DNA from 3 places in the Marinobacter sp. tcs-11 genome. Region 1 is predicted to be linked to each of the others. Evidence: predicted binding sites of a transcription regulator. Region 1 holds the regulator's gene; each other region holds the start of a gene.
What was found. Region 1 encodes sigma-54, which starts transcription at its own class of promoters, with help from an activator protein. Its sites were predicted from a motif close to ANTGGCATNNANNTTGCTNT; they were not measured.
Positions count from the first base shown of each region.

Region 2: flgA (flagellar basal body P-ring formation chaperone FlgA) is a predicted target of sigma-54. The motif match lies at 1,162-1,181, and genes of this name have one in related genera.
Region 3: flgB (flagellar basal body rod protein FlgB) is a predicted target of sigma-54. The motif match lies at 3,192-3,211, and genes of this name have one in related genera.

Region 1 is NZ_LLYU01000005.1:114,812-120,672, forward strand. It holds gene lptC (LPS export ABC transporter periplasmic protein LptC) at 1-205, shown strand, start outside; gene lptA (lipopolysaccharide transport periplasmic protein LptA) at 189-755, shown strand; gene lptB (LPS export ABC transporter ATP-binding protein) at 733-1,458, shown strand; gene ARC85_RS07810 (RNA polymerase factor sigma-54) at 1,647-3,176, shown strand; gene hpf (ribosome hibernation promoting factor) at 3,250-3,558, shown strand; gene ptsN (PTS IIA-like nitrogen regulatory protein PtsN) at 3,647-4,117, shown strand; gene rapZ (RNase adapter RapZ) at 4,172-5,056, shown strand; gene ARC85_RS07830 (HPr family phosphocarrier protein) at 5,063-5,332, shown strand; gene mgtE (magnesium transporter) at 5,424-5,861, shown strand, end outside.
Region 2 is NZ_LLYU01000024.1:44,106-49,966, reverse strand. It holds gene ARC85_RS17585 (CheR family methyltransferase) at 1-171, opposite strand, end outside; gene ARC85_RS17580 (chemotaxis protein CheV) at 207-1,136, opposite strand; gene flgA (flagellar basal body P-ring formation chaperone FlgA) at 1,322-2,029, shown strand; gene flgM (flagellar biosynthesis anti-sigma factor FlgM) at 2,157-2,483, shown strand; gene ARC85_RS17565 (flagella synthesis protein FlgN) at 2,491-2,961, shown strand; gene ARC85_RS17560 (cyclic di-GMP-binding domain-containing protein, MshE-related) at 3,033-3,776, opposite strand; gene ARC85_RS17555 (peptidylprolyl isomerase) at 3,981-4,589, shown strand; gene mnmC (bifunctional tRNA (5-methylaminomethyl-2-thiouridine)(34)-methyltransferase MnmC2/FAD-dependent 5-carboxymethylaminomethyl-2-thiouridine(34) oxidoreductase MnmC1) at 4,595-5,861, shown strand, end outside.
Region 3 is NZ_LLYU01000010.1:37,810-43,670, reverse strand. It holds gene ARC85_RS12405 (ABC transporter permease) at 1-25, shown strand, start outside; gene queF (NADPH-dependent 7-cyano-7-deazaguanine reductase QueF) at 44-862, shown strand; gene ARC85_RS12395 (adenylate/guanylate cyclase domain-containing protein) at 872-2,311, opposite strand; gene ARC85_RS12390 (nitroreductase family protein) at 2,485-3,066, shown strand; gene flgB (flagellar basal body rod protein FlgB) at 3,283-3,681, shown strand; gene flgC (flagellar basal body rod protein FlgC) at 3,715-4,164, shown strand; gene ARC85_RS12375 (flagellar hook assembly protein FlgD) at 4,182-4,859, shown strand; gene ARC85_RS12370 (flagellar hook protein FlgE) at 4,888-5,861, shown strand, end outside.

The DNA of each region.
Region 1 (5,861 bases):
CCGACAGGCCGAAGGCCGCGAAGCCGTTCTGGAGACCGAGGCACTGACCCTGGACAACAGCAACGGCACCGTCTACACCGACCAGCCGGTGACCATCACCGAGCCTTTTGGCGTCACCCGCTCCACCGGTATGAAAGCCTGGATCAACGAACGCATTCTCGAACTCAACTCCCGGGTAGAGGGACAATATGAAACCGTCAGGTAAACGATCTTTCTGCCGGCCAGCGATTCTGGCCATGGCATTGCTGGCCGGCCCGGCATCGGCATTCAACCTGGATTCCGATATCCCCATAAAGGTCAGTGCAGATTCGGCCCGTCTGGATGAAAGCGCCGGAACGGCCGTTTACACCGGCGCTGTCGAACTGATTCAGGGCGAAACCCGGCTGGACGCGGATCGGGTGGTACTTTACCGCAACCAACAGGGTGTCAGCCGGATTGAAGCCGCCGGCAACCCCGCCCATTACCGGCAACCCGGCCAGGAAGGCGAAGGCACGACCGATGCCAAGGCCCTGAACATCACCTGGTCTGGCGATGAAAACCTGGTTATTTTTGAACGCCAGGCCGTTATTGAACAAGACGGCAACGTATTCCGGGGCGACGTCATCCACTACGACACCGTTCGCCGCGTTGTTACTGCGGAAGGCGGCACGCCATCCGACGGCGGCTCCGGCCGGGTGGAAATGGTGATTCAGCCTCGTAATTCAGCTCAATCCAGTGACGGGAAAGGTTCGGATGGCAGTTCTCAGGGCCAGTAATCTGGCAAAAAGCTACAAGCAGAAAAAAGTGGTGCTGGACGTTTCTCTGGAAATTCGCTCCGGCGAGATTGTCGGCCTGCTCGGCCCCAACGGCGCCGGCAAGACCACCTGCTTCTACATGATCGTGGGCCTGGTGCCTGCGGATCACGGCCGGATCACCATCGACACCCAGGACATCACCCCGCTGCCAATGCATGGGCGCGCCCGCAAGGGCATCGGTTACCTGCCCCAGGAGGCCTCCGTGTTTCGCAAACTGACCGTGCGGGACAACATCATGGCCATCCTCGAAACCCGCAAAGGCATGAGTCGGGCGGAACGGGAAGCCAAGCTGGAAGAGTTGCTGGAAGAGTTTCATATTACTCACATCCGAGACAGCGTGGGTATGGCGCTATCCGGAGGCGAACGCCGCAGGGTTGAAATCGCCCGGGCGCTGGCCATGGAGCCTGCGTTTATCCTGCTGGACGAACCCTTCGCGGGCGTAGACCCTATCTCCGTCAGTGACATCAAGCACATTATCCGGCACCTGCGGGATAAAGGTATTGGCGTGTTGATTACCGACCATAACGTTCGGGAAACCCTCGACATCTGCGAGAATGCCTACATCGTTTCCGGCGGCCACATCATCGCCTCCGGCAATGCCGAAGCCATTCTGGCAAACCAGCAGGTGAAAGAAGTGTATCTGGGTGATGAGTTCCGGCTCTGACCTGATAAAACAGGGTTTATCCGAGGTCTGATTGTTTTGATGATCTGTAGCAAGTAAACTCGGCAAAAAACTTGCTTATACTGTTCACAGACAATGGCAAGTAACCAGCGTACAACATTTTTTTCGGCCTGTGCGCCGGCAAAGCAACAACCGGGATGCCCATGAGTTATGGATCTTGAGCCATGGTTATGAAAGCCTCATTACAGCTTAAGCTGGGCCAGAGTCTGACCATGACGCCCCAGCTGCAGCAGGCCATACGCCTGCTACAGCTTTCTACCCTCGATCTCCAGCAGGAAATCCAGCAGGCGCTGGAATCCAACCCCATGCTGGAAACCTCAGAGGACGATGAGCACGCGGAAGGCGACGAGCACGAAGAGCACGAGCACAGTGACGCTTCCAGCTCTGAGGCCAACCAGGACGACAGCCACCAGGACGCGAGCCCGGACTGGGACGAAACCGAGAACGGCCCTGACTGGTCGTCCGAGAACGATATTCCGGACAACATTCCCGATGATCTGCCAGTGGATACCGCCTGGGACGACATCTACCAGTCTGCCCCGGCTCCGGCCAGCAAAGGCGAAGACGAGCACGAATCGGATTTCGAAACCCGGAACTCGCCTACCGAAACCCTGCAGGATCACCTCGAGTGGCAGCTGAACCTGACGCCTCTGAGCGAGCGGGATCAGGCCATTGCCCACGCACTGCTGGATGCTGTGGATGAACGCGGCTACCTGACGTCTGACATTGAGGACATTCACGCAGGCCTGCTGGACGAAACCGAAGAAGACCCGTTGGAACTGGACGAAGTGGAAGCGGTACTCCACCGCCTGCAACACTTCGACCCGCCCGGCGTGTTCGCTCGGGATCTCCAGGAATGCCTGCTGATTCAGCTCAACCAGCTGCCACCGGATACCCCCTGGCTGCGCCAGGCGAGACTGGTGGTTACCCAGTTCCTGCATCTGCTTGGCAACCGGGACTACGCACAGCTGTTGCGCCGCAGCCGGCTCAAGGAAGACCAGCTGAAACAGGTACTGGCCCTGATCACCAGCCTGAACCCGCGCCCTGGCGATGTCGTGGACCGGGCCGAACCGGATTACGTTATCCCGGACGTCATCGTACGCAAACACGAAGGCCGATGGCGGGTTGAACTCAACCCGGAAATCGCTCCGCGTATCCGGGTGAATGCCAGCTACGCGTCACTGATCCGCCGGGCTGACAGCAGTGCCGATAACACCTACCTGCGCGACCAGCTGCAAGAAGCGAAATGGTTTATCAAGAGCCTGCAAAGCCGGAATGAAACCCTGCTGAAAGTGGCCACCCGCATCGTTGAACACCAGCAAGGGTTCCTGGATCAGGGCGAAGAAGCCATGAAGCCTCTGATCCTGTCTGACATTGCCCAGGCGGTGGAAATGCACGAGTCCACGATTTCCCGGGTTACCACCCAGAAGTACATGCACACGCCCCGCGGTATTTTCGAGCTGAAGTACTTTTTCTCCAGCCACGTCAGCACCGCCGAGGGCGGCGAATGCTCGTCTACAGCCATCCGGGCGATGATCAAGAAGCTGATTGCCGAGGAAACCCCGAAAAAGCCATTGAGCGATAGCAAAATTGCAGCCATGCTAGGGGAACAGGGAATCAACGTGGCGCGGCGTACCGTCGCCAAATACCGGGAGGCCATGCATATTCCTCCCTCGAACGAACGAAAACGCCTGGTTTAAACTTTCGCCGGTGCAAGATGCACTGGCATGCAAGCCGGCAAGCACGCCGGCAGTATGACAACAGGAGACGCCTATGCAACTCAACATTTCAGGCCATCACGTAGAACTGACTCCCGCTCTGAAGGATTACGTCAACACCAAGTTCGAGAAGCTGGAGCGTCACTTCGACCATATCAGTAACTGCCAGGTCACCCTGGAGGTCGAGAAGGTGCGCCAGATGGCGGAAGCCACGCTGCACGTGATTGGTGGTGAGATTCACGCAAAGGCAGAAAATGAGGACATGTACGCCGCAATCGACGCTCTGGTCGACAAGCTGGACCGTCAGATCCTCAAGCACAAGGAAAAGAACGTAGACCGGATGCACGGTAACGGCGGTCGCTGAAGCGCGAACCTTACCGGGTGTTTCATGAAACGAGCTGCGGCGGGGCTAACCGGCCGCAGCCTTTTTTTTACGGACATGCAGTCGATCCATGAGCGAGCCATCCCTGACCATCGACAATATTCTTGCCCCTGAACTGACCCTGTGTAAGGTGCCGGCCTCAAGCAAGAAACGTGTGCTGGAGTTCATCGCTGAACGGATTCACTTTCAGGATGAAATCCTCAGCGACACCCAGATCTTCAACAATCTGGTCTCCCGCGAACGGCTGGGTAGCACCGGTATCGGCGAGGGTATTGCCATCCCCCACTGCCGACTGGAAGGCCTGGACCGGGTCATCGGCGTGCTGATGACTCTGGAGGAGCCGGTAGACTTTGATGCTATCGATAACCAGCCGGTAGATCTGGTGTTTGCACTGATCGTCCCCAAAGAAGCCACCAGTGAACACCTGGAGTTACTGAGCCAGCTGGCGGAGCGCTTCAATGACAGCACCTTCTGCGCCCGGCTGCGCCAGTGTGAAGATGCCGCGAACCTTTACCAGCGTATGGCGGAGAGTAATCACTGAGATCAGCCTGATATCTGGACAGGCTGCCAGGCAGATTGAAGGAGAAACAGTCCCATGAAGCTGATTATCGTCAGTGGCCGATCCGGTTCCGGCAAGAGTACGGCTCTGCATGTGCTGGAAGACCTGGGATTCTACTGCATCGACAACCTGCCCATTGGCTTGCTGTTCCCGCTGACCCGAGAGGCGGCCACCCAGGAAGCGCCCGGCCGGCTGAAAAAAATGGCCGTGAGTATTGATGCCCGTAACCTGTCCGCCGAGCTGGCCAATTTTGAAACCATCTACCAGCAACTGAAGCAGACCGGTGTCGAGGTTGAAATCATATTCCTGGATGCCGACGAACAGTCACTGCTGCAGCGCTTTCACGCAACCCGCCGCAAGCATCCGCTGAGCGATGACAAGACGTCTCTGCGGGAGGCAATCACCAACGAAAAGCAATTACTGGAACCCCTGTCAAAGCTGGCCGATCTTTACGTCAACACGACCGGGCTCTCCATGTATGAGCTACGCGACATGATCAAGCAGCGCGTGGCCGGCCGCAAGGATCAGGAACTGGCACTGCTGTTCCAGTCCTTTGGCTTCAAACATGGCGTGCCGGTGGATTCAGACTACGTCTTCGACGTCCGCTGCCTGCCCAATCCATACTGGGACACCAGCCTGCGCAAGCACACCGGCGTTGATCAGCCGGTCATCGAATTTCTTGAACGGGAACCGCTGACACGTCAGATGGTGGATGACGTCACGGGCTTCCTGAATACCTGGCTGCCCTCGTTTGCCGACAGCAATCGTAGCTACATGACCATTTCCATCGGTTGCACCGGTGGCCAGCACCGCTCCGTTTATGTGTGTGAGCAGCTCGGACGCTATTTCCGCGACAATTACCGCAATGTGCAGGTGCGCCACACCGAACTGCCACACCTTCAAGCCCGGGGAGAAATCTGAGCGCCTATGATTTGCCGCCCCATCACCATCATCAACAAACTCGGCCTGCATGCGCGGGCCACGGCGAAGCTTGTGGCCACCGCATCAGACTTTGACAGCAAGGTGCGAATCCGCGGCAAAGGCCGGGACGTAGACGCCAAGAACATCATGCAGGTGATGATGCTGGCCGCCAGCCAGGGCACCGAAGTGGAACTGGTTGCCGATGGCCCGGACGAACAGGATGCCATCGACGCGCTGGCTGCCCTGATCAACGATTATTTTGGTGAAGGGGAATAACCTCCGGTTTCGTCATTCACCTACAATCCTTTCTCACGTGTGCCACCTAACTCCGCTATAATGCAAAGGTTTTCTGATCGCAGGTGGTTCAATGACCGACATTCTGGAAAAAAGCCAGGCCCGCCAACGCCTTCGCTCACTCAGTGAAGCGCTGGACAGTGGTGCCCTCAAGCAGGTGGCCCGCATTCTGAATGGCGGTCTGAGCCCCAGCGATATTGCTCACCTTCTGGAATCCTCGCCACCACGCCAACGGGCCCTGCTCTGGAACCTGGTCGACAAGCAGCTGGAAGGGGAAGTCCTCCAGTACCTTGGCGACGATATTCGTAGCTACTTCCTGAGCCAGCTGAACGCGCAGGAGCTGGCGGACATTCTGGAAGATTTCGAGTCGGATGACCTGGCCGACTTGCTTCAGCAATTGCCGGACACGGTGATCCAGGAAGTCCTGGACACCATGGACGAGCAAGACCGTCAGCGGGTAGAGGAAGTCCTCGCTTACCCGGAGGACACTGCTGGCGGCCTGATGAACACC
Region 2 (5,861 bases), on a different contig from region 1:
CTTTAATCGTTCCAGAAGCTCTCCAAGGGAATTCAGGCTGTTTTCTTCGAGAATGCGCCGAAGCCTGCTCTTTACAAGATACTGTTTGTTATCACCCAGCAGGATGCCGCACGCATCCTGCAGGAACTTTTTAAAGGCTTCGTATTCCTGGGGCGTTATGTCCGCTTTCATTGGATCTCTTCGTGGGTGAAACCATCAGCCGAGCATCAGTGCTGATCAATAATTTCCATTACTCGCTCGGCCAGCTCATCCGGGCTGAATTTCGCCATGAAATCGTCTGCGCCCACTTTCTGCACCATCGCCCGGTTGAAGACACCGCTCAGCGAGGTGTGCAGCATTACATACATTTCTTTCAGAGCCGCATCTTCTTTGATTCTGGTAACGAGGGTGTAGCCGTCCATTTCCGGCATCTCAACATCAGAGATAATCAGAGACAGGTGGTCGTTCGCTTTCGACCCGTCCTGAGTAAGCTCTCTGAGATACTGTAGCGCTTGCTTGCCATCATTTTTGGTAACCACTTCCATTCCGATGGCGGTCAGGCAACGCTCGATCTGCCTGCGAGCCACGGAAGAATCATCCACAACCAGCACGGGCAAATGACCCGGAACGCGTTCCGCACTTCGGCTCACCAGCTCTTCCGTCACATCTTCCCTGAGCGGAGAAACTTCTGCAAGAATCTTTTCTACATCTATGATTTCTACAAGTTTATCGTCAATCTTCGTAACCGCTGTCAGGTAGACATCCTTCCCTGCGCCCTTCGGCGGAGGCAAGATATCTTCCCAGTTCATATTCATAATCCGGTCTACGCCCGTTACCAGAAAGCCCTGGGTTTTACGGTTGTACTCGGTGATGATCACGAAACTGGTAGACAACTGCTCTTGCGGAATACCCGGCAGACCGATCGACATACTCAAATCAATAATGGGAATGGTCTCACCACGAATGTGGGAGACGCCTCTGACGACGCTCCGGCTATTGGGAATCGACGACAGTTTCGGGCACTGAAGAACTTCCTTAATCTTGAATACGTTGATGCCGTACAACTGCCGCCCCCGTAAACGGAACAGCAATAGCTCAAGCCGGTTCTGACCGACTAGCTGGGTGCGCTGGTTAACGCTGTCTAATACCCCTGCCATGATGCTTTACTCCTGGCGTGCCTATACCGGCATCAATATTGCTTTGACCTTTGCAAGGTGTTTTCAGGCCTGTCCAAGACAAATCTTTGACGCCTGCAAACCTGTTAAGGGTTAACGGCCCGACAACCCGAATCCTTAACGTGTTTCGACAAAATCCACAGATACAGACAGCATAGGACAAACCGGTGCGTATGCGAATCATCTTTTTGGCTGCATTGTGTCTATCACTGAGCCCAATCACTCTGTCTTCGGAGAGAACCAGTGCTGAAGCCATCCGTGACGCTGCCCAGACGTTCCTGGCAGAGTGGTCCAGAACCCTTGCTGCCGAGGGCTACACGAGCCGCTACGAAGTTGGCGCTATCGACAGCCGCATCGCCCTTGCTGCCTGCAACAAGGGGCTGAATGCCGAGTTTGCGGGCGATCCGCTACAGACCACCAGCCCGTCGGTCCTGGTTTCCTGCAGTGGTGAGCGCCCCTGGAGAATGTACGTTACCACCAGCGTCGAGGTTCACGGCCCTGCCCTGATAGCAGCCCGTCCTCTGGCACGTGGCGAACGCCTGACGCCGGACCTGGTCACCCTAAATTCGGTGCAGATCAATGCCAGTCGTCGCGGCGTACTCACCCGCAAAGAGTCCGTTTCAGGCATGATGATGCGCCGCCCGGTGAACGCCGGCACGGTAATGACCCCGGATCTCCTTGAAGCTCCCAACGCGATTGAGCGGGGTGACCATGTTATTATCACCGCGCGCTCAAGCTCATTCTCGGTATCATCTCGCGGTAAGGCACTGGCGAGCGCGGGCGTTGGAGAACAGGTACTGGTGGAAAATCTCCGCTCGTCCCGGACAGTCAAAGCTCGTGCCGTTGGCCCCGGGCGGGTCGAAATTCCGATGTAAGGCGGCAAACAGCAAGAGCGGCAAATGTTTTCCGTTTTGTAACTAAAGTATGGCGCGGATTTGCCGTTAAGCAGATATAAACCCGAATACGCCACTTTCTTGTGGCCCCAGGCAAGCAGGTATTGATATGTCAGTTGACTTAAATGGAATTGGCCCCGGCCAGGTCAACACCACGCGCACCACGGCCGACAAAGCCTCAGGCAATCAAACGTCACAGGCGCCCTCAGGCGAGCAAGCCAAGGCCCAGAGCCCCGCTGCCCGTGGCGAAAACGTGAACCTGAGCAATCAGGCGAAAAACCTGAAGCAACTTGAGCAGAAGCTGGGGGACTACCCCGAAATGGACGATGATCGCATCGAACAGATTCGTTCTGCTCTTGAGAACGGCACCTACAAGGTAGATGCCCAGAAACTGGCCCAGAAAATGCTTGAGATGGATAAAAGCATTTTCGGGTGAGTAAAGCATGACTGCACATGAACAGTTGAAAGCGATTCTTCAGGAAGATATCCGCCAGCTTGAGTCGCTGGCGGAAGTACTCCACCAGGAAAAATCCGTGCTCTCCTCTGCGGATATCCAACCCCTCCAGGAAATGACCAGCCGGAAAAACCAGATTCTTGAGGGCATACGCGAACGCGCCAAAAAGAAGATTCACCTGCTGGTGAATATGGGCTACAAGCCCAATGCCGGAGAGCCATCACGCTTCATTCGCGCCGCTGGTATGGATGAGCTGTACCAACTCTGGAAAGAAGCCGACACCCGTTTGCGCGAATGCCAGGCCGTGAATCAGAACAACGGCCGAATTCTTGGACACCTGCAAAAGCGCCTGTCACGCCTTACCGACATCTTCCGAGGTGCTTCCGCCCAGCAGAAGCTCTATGGTGCCAAAGGCCAGCAGACCAACGTCTCAAGCACCAACATTCTGGCCAGCGCCTGATACGCCCATCGCTCACAGACAACGAAATGCCCGGAGATCTTCCGGGCATTTTTCGTTTCAGGGCAAGGTTTTCAACGCGTATAGATGGTCATCTGGGAATCCGGGTGAAAGCGGATATCGCGAATGCTGACATTGCCCATGGGTGGAGTCTGGCCGCCCATCACGCGAATATTATCCATCCGGATTTCCTCGATACGCTCCGGAAATGCCAGCCTCAGGCCTCCGTCTTCCTGTAGCGAGTAGCGAGGCTCTGAGTCCCGGTAATGCACACCCGTAATTGTAAGGTCTGAATCCAGAAAACTGAGCACCGGCACGAATACATTTGCCGCCAGTCTGATCCCTTCCACCACATCGACATCGGGAGATTCTCCTGAGAGATCGTCCCGGGCGCTGGCGGGCATGGAAGACACGGCCTCCAGACGCTCCATCAGGCCAATACCGCTTTGTGCAGACACCCCTGACATTTCCTCTTCCGAGAGGGGGGTGAGTCCGCTCCGCTCGTAGAGTTCGCCCGCTCCGGCGCCTATCTGCGCTGCATTGGTGTTGCTGGACGCCAGTGACACCAGGGGCTGAAATGGCAAGGTGACCATGGTAACAAGCGCTGCTGCATTGCGGTAACGCGACTGATGCTTGAGTACGCGGTGGAGTTCCCTCTCTGAGATCCAGCCGGCAGCAATTAACACCTCACCGAGGCGCTGCCCGGTTTCCCTCTGAGCACGAAGCCCTTCTTCCAGCTGACCTTCAGACAGGTAGCCACGATTGATCAGCAACCGGCCAAGCCGGGATTTCTCTTCAAAACCCTGACGGATTCTCACCAGATTCCTCCTGCAGTATCAGTGATCACCGTACAACCCGGCCCGGTATTCAACAGTCAAGTGAAGCGTAGCCCACAACCTCTGAGCGTGCTGTTCTGATTTGCCCTTAATGGCGTAATGATCTGTTAAGATCTGCACAAACTACGTAATAACCGGATTATCTCAGTATTCTGGTCACCACCTGTAACAGAGAGCTGCCTTGAAATGACAAATCCCGTAAAACTCGTCCCGATTGTGATGTCTGTCCTGTTTGCCTTCGTTGCCACTCTGCTGACCACCTCACCAGCCGTGGCGCAGAACGAGGAACCGGCACTTCCTGAGGTCCGTTTTGTCACGACGGAGGGCTCTTTCGTGCTTCAGCTTCGGCCCGATGTTGCGCCCAAAACCGTGGAAAACTTTCTGGCTTACGTAAACAGCGGTTTTTACGATGGCACCATCTTTCACCGGGTTATTCCCGGCTTCATGGTTCAGGCCGGCGGATTCGATGAGAACCTGGGGCGTAAACAGACCCGAGCTCCCATCGTGAACGAAGCTACCAGCACTCTGCCCAATCTCCGAGGCACCATCGCCATGGCCCGAACCAATGCACCGGATTCTGCCACCAGCCAGTTTTTCATCAATGTGGCCAACAATGATTTCCTGAACGCCGGAGTTCGGGGCCCAGGCTATGCGGTTTTCGGCAAGGTGACCGAGGGCATGGGTGTGATTGATCGTATCGCAGGAGTCCAGACCGGCTACCAGCGCGGAATGGCCGATGTTCCCGTGAGCCCGGTCATTATCGAGTCCGCCGAAGAAATCACAAAAGACAACTGAGTTCCATGATCACCGACCTTCGTCCGCCGGCAATGGAACCGGCGGAGCTGATATGGCAAGACGGAGTGCCTGAATCAGCCCGCTTTGGCGACGTCTACTTCAGCCGAGATGACGGCCTGGCCGAGACCCGTTACGTGTTCATCGAAAGAAATGGACTACCCGGGCGCTTCGCCGAACTCGACAGGAACAGCCACTTTGTGATCGCCGAGACAGGTTTCGGCACCGGGCTCAACTTCCTGGCGACCTGGGCGGAGTGGCTGGCTCAACGACCTGACGATCAAGACCACGCGATTCTTCACTTCATCTCGGTGGAGCGCTACCCCCTGGCTCTGGCTGATCTGGAAAAGGCCCTGGAGAGCTGGCCGGGGCTGCAGCCCCTGGCACGGGAGCTGATTGAGAACTACCCACCGCTGATCAAAGGCACTCACCGCCTGGTACTTGGCGGCGGCGCGATCAGGCTTACCCTCTGTTTTGGCGATGTACTGGACGCTTGGAACGAACTGGAATTCGTGGCCGACGCCTGGTTCCTTGATGGATTTGCGCCGTCGCTGAACCCGGACATGTGGCTTGAAAAAGCCATTCATCAGATTCGGGCTCACAGCCAGCCCGGCACCACCCTGGCCACCTTCACCTCGGTCGGCAGGGTTCGTCGTGCGCTGGCAGATGAAGGCTTTGAGATGGCGAAAGTTCCCGGCTTCGGGCGCAAGCGGGAAATGCTGACCGGCAGGCTGCCAACGTCGGAAGAGGTCACTGCCCCCACTGTCGGAACTGACCCCATCGTCATCATTGGCGCCGGGATCGCCGGTGCCGCTCTGGCCCGCAACCTGGCGGAACGGGGCGTTCCGGTGGTGCTTGCCGACCAGGCCAGTGGCCCCGGTGCAGGAGCTTCCGGTAATGACCAGGGTGCCCTGTATGTAAAACTCGGTGTCGAGTACAACGACCAGACAGAGCTCGCAGCCACCGCGCTTTGCTTCAGTCAGCGCTTCTACCAACGCTGGCAGGGCGAGTTCTGGTACCCATGCGGGTTGCTGCAGCTCGCAGCCACAGACCAGGAGCAGGATCGCCAAAAGCGGTTTCTGGAACGCAGCAGCTACCCCGAAAACCTTCTGGCTGCCGTATCACCCACAGAAGCTAGTCGTATTGCCGGCATACCGGTCCAGTGCGAAGGGCTATGGTTTCCGGGTTCCGGGTGGTTACAACCGGCCCGTGCGTGCAAAACGCTGATTGAGCACCCGCTCATCCGCACGATTTTCGGATTCAAGGCCGATACGC
Region 3 (5,861 bases), on a different contig from region 1:
CCGTGGCAAGGGCATTCGACACTGATTCTATTCCGGAACTGATATGGCTCTTGATAACGCGCCACTGGGCAAGTCCAGTGAATACCCTGATCAGTATGATCCGTCTCTGCTGTTCCCGGTGGCCCGGGAAGAAAACCGCCGGCGAATCGGCCTGGACGATGGTCGCTGGCCCTGGTTTGGCGAGGACATGTGGCAGGCGTGGGAAATCTCCTGGCTGAAGCCCGGCGGTGTACCGGCCGTGGCCTGGGGAGAAATCCGGTTTCCTGCGGCATCGCCTGCCATTATTGAGAGCAAATCCCTGAAGTTGTATCTGAACTCTCTGAATCAGGCGGTGTTCTCGTCTCCGGATCAAGTGGCCGAGACCATTACCCAGGATCTTTCGAGTGCCTGTGGTGCGGCGGTGGATGTGACGCTTCTGAGTGTGGATGACTCAGCGCCTGCAATCGGCCGGCCCGAAGGATACGAGTTGATCGATGATGAAACGCTAGAGCAGGTGGCCTACGACTATGCGCCTGAGTCGCTGACAACCAGCGAGCCGGTGGTCAGTGAAGGCTTGTGTTCACATCTTCTGAAAAGCAACTGTCCAGTGACCGGCCAACCCGACTGGGCCACGGTACTGATTCGCTATTCCGGGAGGAAGATTGATCGGGCAGGGTTGCTGCGCTATATCGTGAGCTTCCGTCAGAAACAGGATTTTCACGAACATTGTGTTGAAACCATCTTTACTGACTTGATGGCGAGGTGTCAGCCGGAATCCTTGATGGTGTGCGCCCGTTACACCCGGCGTGGTGGCCTGGATATCAACCCCTGGCGCAGCACATGTGCTGAAGATGGTCCGGGGCCGCGGCTGGTTAGGCAGTAGCAGGCTCGGCTATTCGGTATCGTCTTCCTGACGCAGTCGGTCGGCTGCGTCTTCGAGGGCGCTGAGTATGGCTTTGCGCTCCCGTTCGGTGACCTTATCGGAATCCAGGTACATGGCAAAGCCGCTGTGTTCGTGTTCCAGGAAGCTACGGTGAGGCCCCATGTCGCGCCGGAAATCCACCACCTCGTAGATGGGCACCGGCTTGCCAAAGCCTTTTACGGTAATCTCGCCCTTGTCCCGGCACATAATGCGGTCTTTGATCAGCGAGAAGGTCTCATACGACACCAGAATCTCGCCTGGTTCCGCCAGGGACTCCAGTCGGCTGGCGAGGTTCACTTCCTTGCCGATAATGGTGTAATCCATCCGGTTTTCGGCGCCGAAGTTACCAACCGTGGTGTAGCCGGTACTGATGCCCATGCGGATTTCCAGGGGCGTCTTGATGCCCTGGCTGCGCCATTTCTGGCGCATGATCTTCATGTGTTTGCGCATCTCGATGGCCATGGACACACACGAGAACGCATCTTCTTTCTGGCCGCGACTGGTCGGATCGCCAAAGAACACCATGATGGAATCGCCGACAAACTTGTCGATGGTGCCGCCGTATTTCAGGGCGACCTCTGACATTTCGTTGAAGTAGTGATTCAGAAGCTCGGTAAGGGCTTCCGGCTCCATCTCCTCCGACAGTTCAGTAAAGCCTTTTATGTCTGAGAAAAACACTGCCAGTTTCTTGCGCTGGGTTTCAAGCCGAACATCCCGTTCCCCGGTAAAGATGGACTGCCAGACCTGAGGCGACAGGTATTTCGAGAGCTTGTGGGACAGGGCGATGGACTGTTCCCGCTGGTTCTGAATCTGGGTCTTTGCCAGCAGCAGGGCCCGGGCCTGCTGGTGTGAGTAATAGGCGGTAACGCAGATGTACGTGCCTGTGGCCAAAATGGCGACGATGCTGGTGAGCAGCGGGGCTTCCAGATCGGCGGCGGTGCCGGTTGCCGCCACTGTGGCGGCCATGGCGGCAGACATGAGCGCTGTGCCGAACAACCATTGCCTGACGCCGCCCACGATCAGACAGCTGAACATCAGCATCAGGACAACCGATACCGATGGAATGGCGATCAATCCGATCAAGCCAATAAAGCTGCCTCCGATTATGCAGTCGAGGAACAGCATTTTTTGCCGAATCCGGGCTGAACGTCGCAGGAAGGTTCGCCGTGTAAGCACGTGCGCGAGATGTGGCCAGATCAGAGCGCCAGCCACCATCCAGAGAAGCAATTGGGGAAACACATCCTGAAGGACACCCGTGACAATAATGGCGGCAGTGGCGGTGTAGGCCAGTATCCGACCGTTGTAATCGGGCATCGGTGGAATCGCCACCGTGTGGTCGTAGATGTCGCCTTGCCCCAGCTTGCCGGTATTGCCGGTTACGCTGCGTAATTCAGCGGGTGCGCTCATCATTTTCAGAACCGGATCCTTCCGATAAGTATGTCGCTCATTGTATGCTGCCGATTCTTTATAATTGTTGGTTTGAACTACGACTAAAGATTAACAGCATTACGTAGAACTCACAATTCATCGGGGCCGCTTCCGGCCCAACCGAAAATCATGCAACCAATCAACAGCGAGACTGTATGAGTTCGATAACCCGTTTTATTCTGGATCGTGCTTCGGAGCCCCGTTTGCAGGCACCGGCACCACCGGTGTCAGTGGTTGATCAGGCCTTCCGGTGCGCGGCCCGGGCCCCGGATCATGCGTTGTTGAGGCCCTGGCGTTATCTCGTGGTAGAGGGGGAAGGCCTGGCAGCTCTGGGCGACCTGTTTGCTGAATGCTGCCCGCCGGAGGCTTCTGACAAAGAGCGTGAGAAAGCCCGGAATGCTCCTGGTCGTGCACCCATGATTATTGTCGGTATTGCGTCGCCCCGTCATCATCCGAAGGTGCCGGAGGTGGAGCAGGTAATGTCGGCAGCGGCCGGTATGAGTTTTATCTCCCTGGCGCTGAATGATGCCGGCTACGGCGCCATGTGGCGAACCGGGCCTGTGGCTTATCATCCGTCGCTGCATGACGGTCTTGGGCTGCTGCCGGGCGAGTCCATTGTCGGTTTCCTCTATACCGGTACCGTTGCCAGTGAGAAACCATCGGTGCCCCGGCCCGATACCAAAGAGTATGTCTCAAGGTGGGCCGCGCCAGGGCGCACTTCCCCCTGGCAAGTCTGAGCCTCGATCAGCGGCAAGTCCGCCTGGGGAAACCCGTTGCCGCCCTCGTTGCGTTTAACCGGAATTTGCCGCTCATTTATTAGACAGCCCTCTTCGAAGCCCGCATTACAGCGGGCTTTTTCAATTCTGGCACTCTGCTTGCTTTAATCACTTCAGAACGCAAAACCGGCAAGTTCACAGGTTCAGCCTGGTCGGTGCAAAGATCTGGAGGCAGTAATGGCTATTACATTCGACAAAGCGCTTGGTATTCATGAGCACGCGCTGCAGGCGCGGGTCAAGCGGGCCGAAGTGCTGGCGAACAACCTGGCAAATGCCGACACCCCGGGCTACAAGGCCCGCGATGTGGATTTCCAGGCGATGATGCAGAAGGCGCAGGATTCCATGGCGGGCTTTGGTATGACCACGACCCACAGTGGCCATATGGACACCTCCAGCCCTGGCGCTGACGGCGAGCTGCTGTACCGTACCCCGCACCAGCCATCAATTGATGGCAATACCGTGGATGCGCAGGCCGAGCAGACCCGTTTCATGCGCAACGCCATGGATTACCAGGCCAGCTTCCAGTTCCTGAGTAGTCGGTTTTCCGGCCTGACCAAGGCGCTGAAGGGCGAATAAGCCGCAGTCCGTACGAGATTGAAGGAGATTGTCATGTCACTGGGTAACATTTTCGACATCGCCGGTTCCGGCATGACCGCACAGTCACTGCGGCTCAACACCACCGCCTCTAACATTGCCAACGCAGAAACCGCCAGTTCGAGCACGGATACAACGTACCGTGCCCGCAAACCGGTGTTTGCCGCTATTCAGCAGGCCATGCTGAACCCTGATCAGCAGGGATTTGGTATGGGTTCCGAAGAGGGGCCCGGGGCAGGTGTTCGCGTTGAGGGGATTGTCGAGAGCGATGCAGAACTGCAGATGCGCTATGAGCCGAATCACCCCGCCGCGAACGAGGAAGGGTACGTGTATTACCCCAACGTGAACGTGGTTGAGGAAATGGCGGACATGATGTCGTCGTCCCGCAGTTTTCAGATGAATGTGGATGTCATGAACACCGCCAAATCCATGATGCAGCGAATTCTGACACTGGGTCAGCAGTAACAAGTGAGGATTAAGCCATGAGTGCAGTGAATTCCGCAGCCGCCTCAGACGTGCTGAGCCAGTACCAGCTGAACCAGGAGGGCAAGACCCCTGGTGGCAACGAGCTGGGTAAAGACGCGTTTATGGAGCTGATGCTGGCGCAACTCAAGAATCAGAACCCGCTGGAGCCGCAGGACAACGGCGATTTTATCGCCCAGCTGGCCCAGTTCAGTTCTCTGGAAGAAATGCAGAATCTGTCTGGCAGTGTCGATGATGTGGTTGGTCAGTTCCGCTCCAGCCAGGCCTTGCAGGCCTCAGCGATGGTGGGCAAAACCGTGCTGGCACCCTCCAGTGTGGGCATTCTGGGTAGCGAAGGCGAGATAACTGGCACCATTCAGGTGCCGGCTTCCACGGGTGGGCTGCGACTGTCGGTCATGAATCAAAGCGGTGAGTTAGTTCGCCAGATTGATATGGGTAGCAGCCAGGCTGGTGTGGTGTCGTTCCAGTGGGATGGGCAGGACGGCAACGGCAATCCTTTGCCGCCCGGACCCTACTCGATTGTGGCGCAGGGCTCCTATCCCTCTGGATCGGAGCAACTGGCGACCATGGTGAGCGCCAATGTCGACAGTGTGTCGCTGGGGCAGGGTGGGTCCATTACTCTGAATCTGGCCGGAATGGGTTCCATTCCGCTGTCTGAAGTTAAACAAATCAACTGATCCGGTGTCAGACCAGGAGGTATAAGTCATGGCATTTAACACAGGTTTGAGCGGTCTGCGCGCCGCTTCGGTGGATCTGGATGTCACCGGTAACAACATCGCCAACGCCAGTACCGTCGGCTTCAAAAGCAGCAAGGTACAGTTCGGTGATTTGTACGCCAGTGGTTTCCTGAGTGCCGGTACCAATCCGATTGGCGACGGCGTGCGGGTGCAGGACGTAAAGCAGTCATTCGGTCAGGGCAATATCAGCTTCACCGATAACGGCCTGGATATGGCTATCAGTGGTGATGGCTTCTTTATTCTGAATAATGGCGGTGAAATCCGTTATTCCCGGGCTGGCCAGTTCGGGATTGATAAAGAAGGCTATGTTGTCAATAACCAGAATATGAGGGTGCAGGGTTATACCGCTGATGATGATGGCAACCTGTCTGGCATCCGTGGTGACCTTCAGATTGAAACCGACAACCTGGCGCCTCGTCGCACAACGAATCTCCAGACCGATCTGAATCTGGATTCCCGAGAGACTGTGCTTGAGCGTCGCATCCGGGATTTTGATCCGATCGCGCTTGCAGATCTTCAAGGTTCCGGCTTTACCTTCGGCTACTCCGACGGCACCAGTGATTACACGGTACCGCAGATTGATGCCACGGCTTCTGCCAGTGATGCCGCCATTGCCATTAATGCTGCGCCGGGAGTAACGGCCACTGCCAGAACCGCAGCTTCCCTGACCGGTTTGACCGATAGCGATGTGAGCGGCGCCACCAATTTCCGGCTTGAAATCCGGATAGACGGATCTGCACCGATCCCGCTGAATCTGGAAAATGTATCGTCCCTGGAAGATGTGGCGAAAGCCATTAACGACACCAGCGACAATGCGATCTCGGCCTCGGTTGTCGATGATGACGAAGACCCTTCAACCCCCGATGTTTTGCGAATCATCCACAGCGGTGGACAGCCGCTGGAGGTAGCCTACGGCGATGCTCCCACAGGTACTCCGCTCAC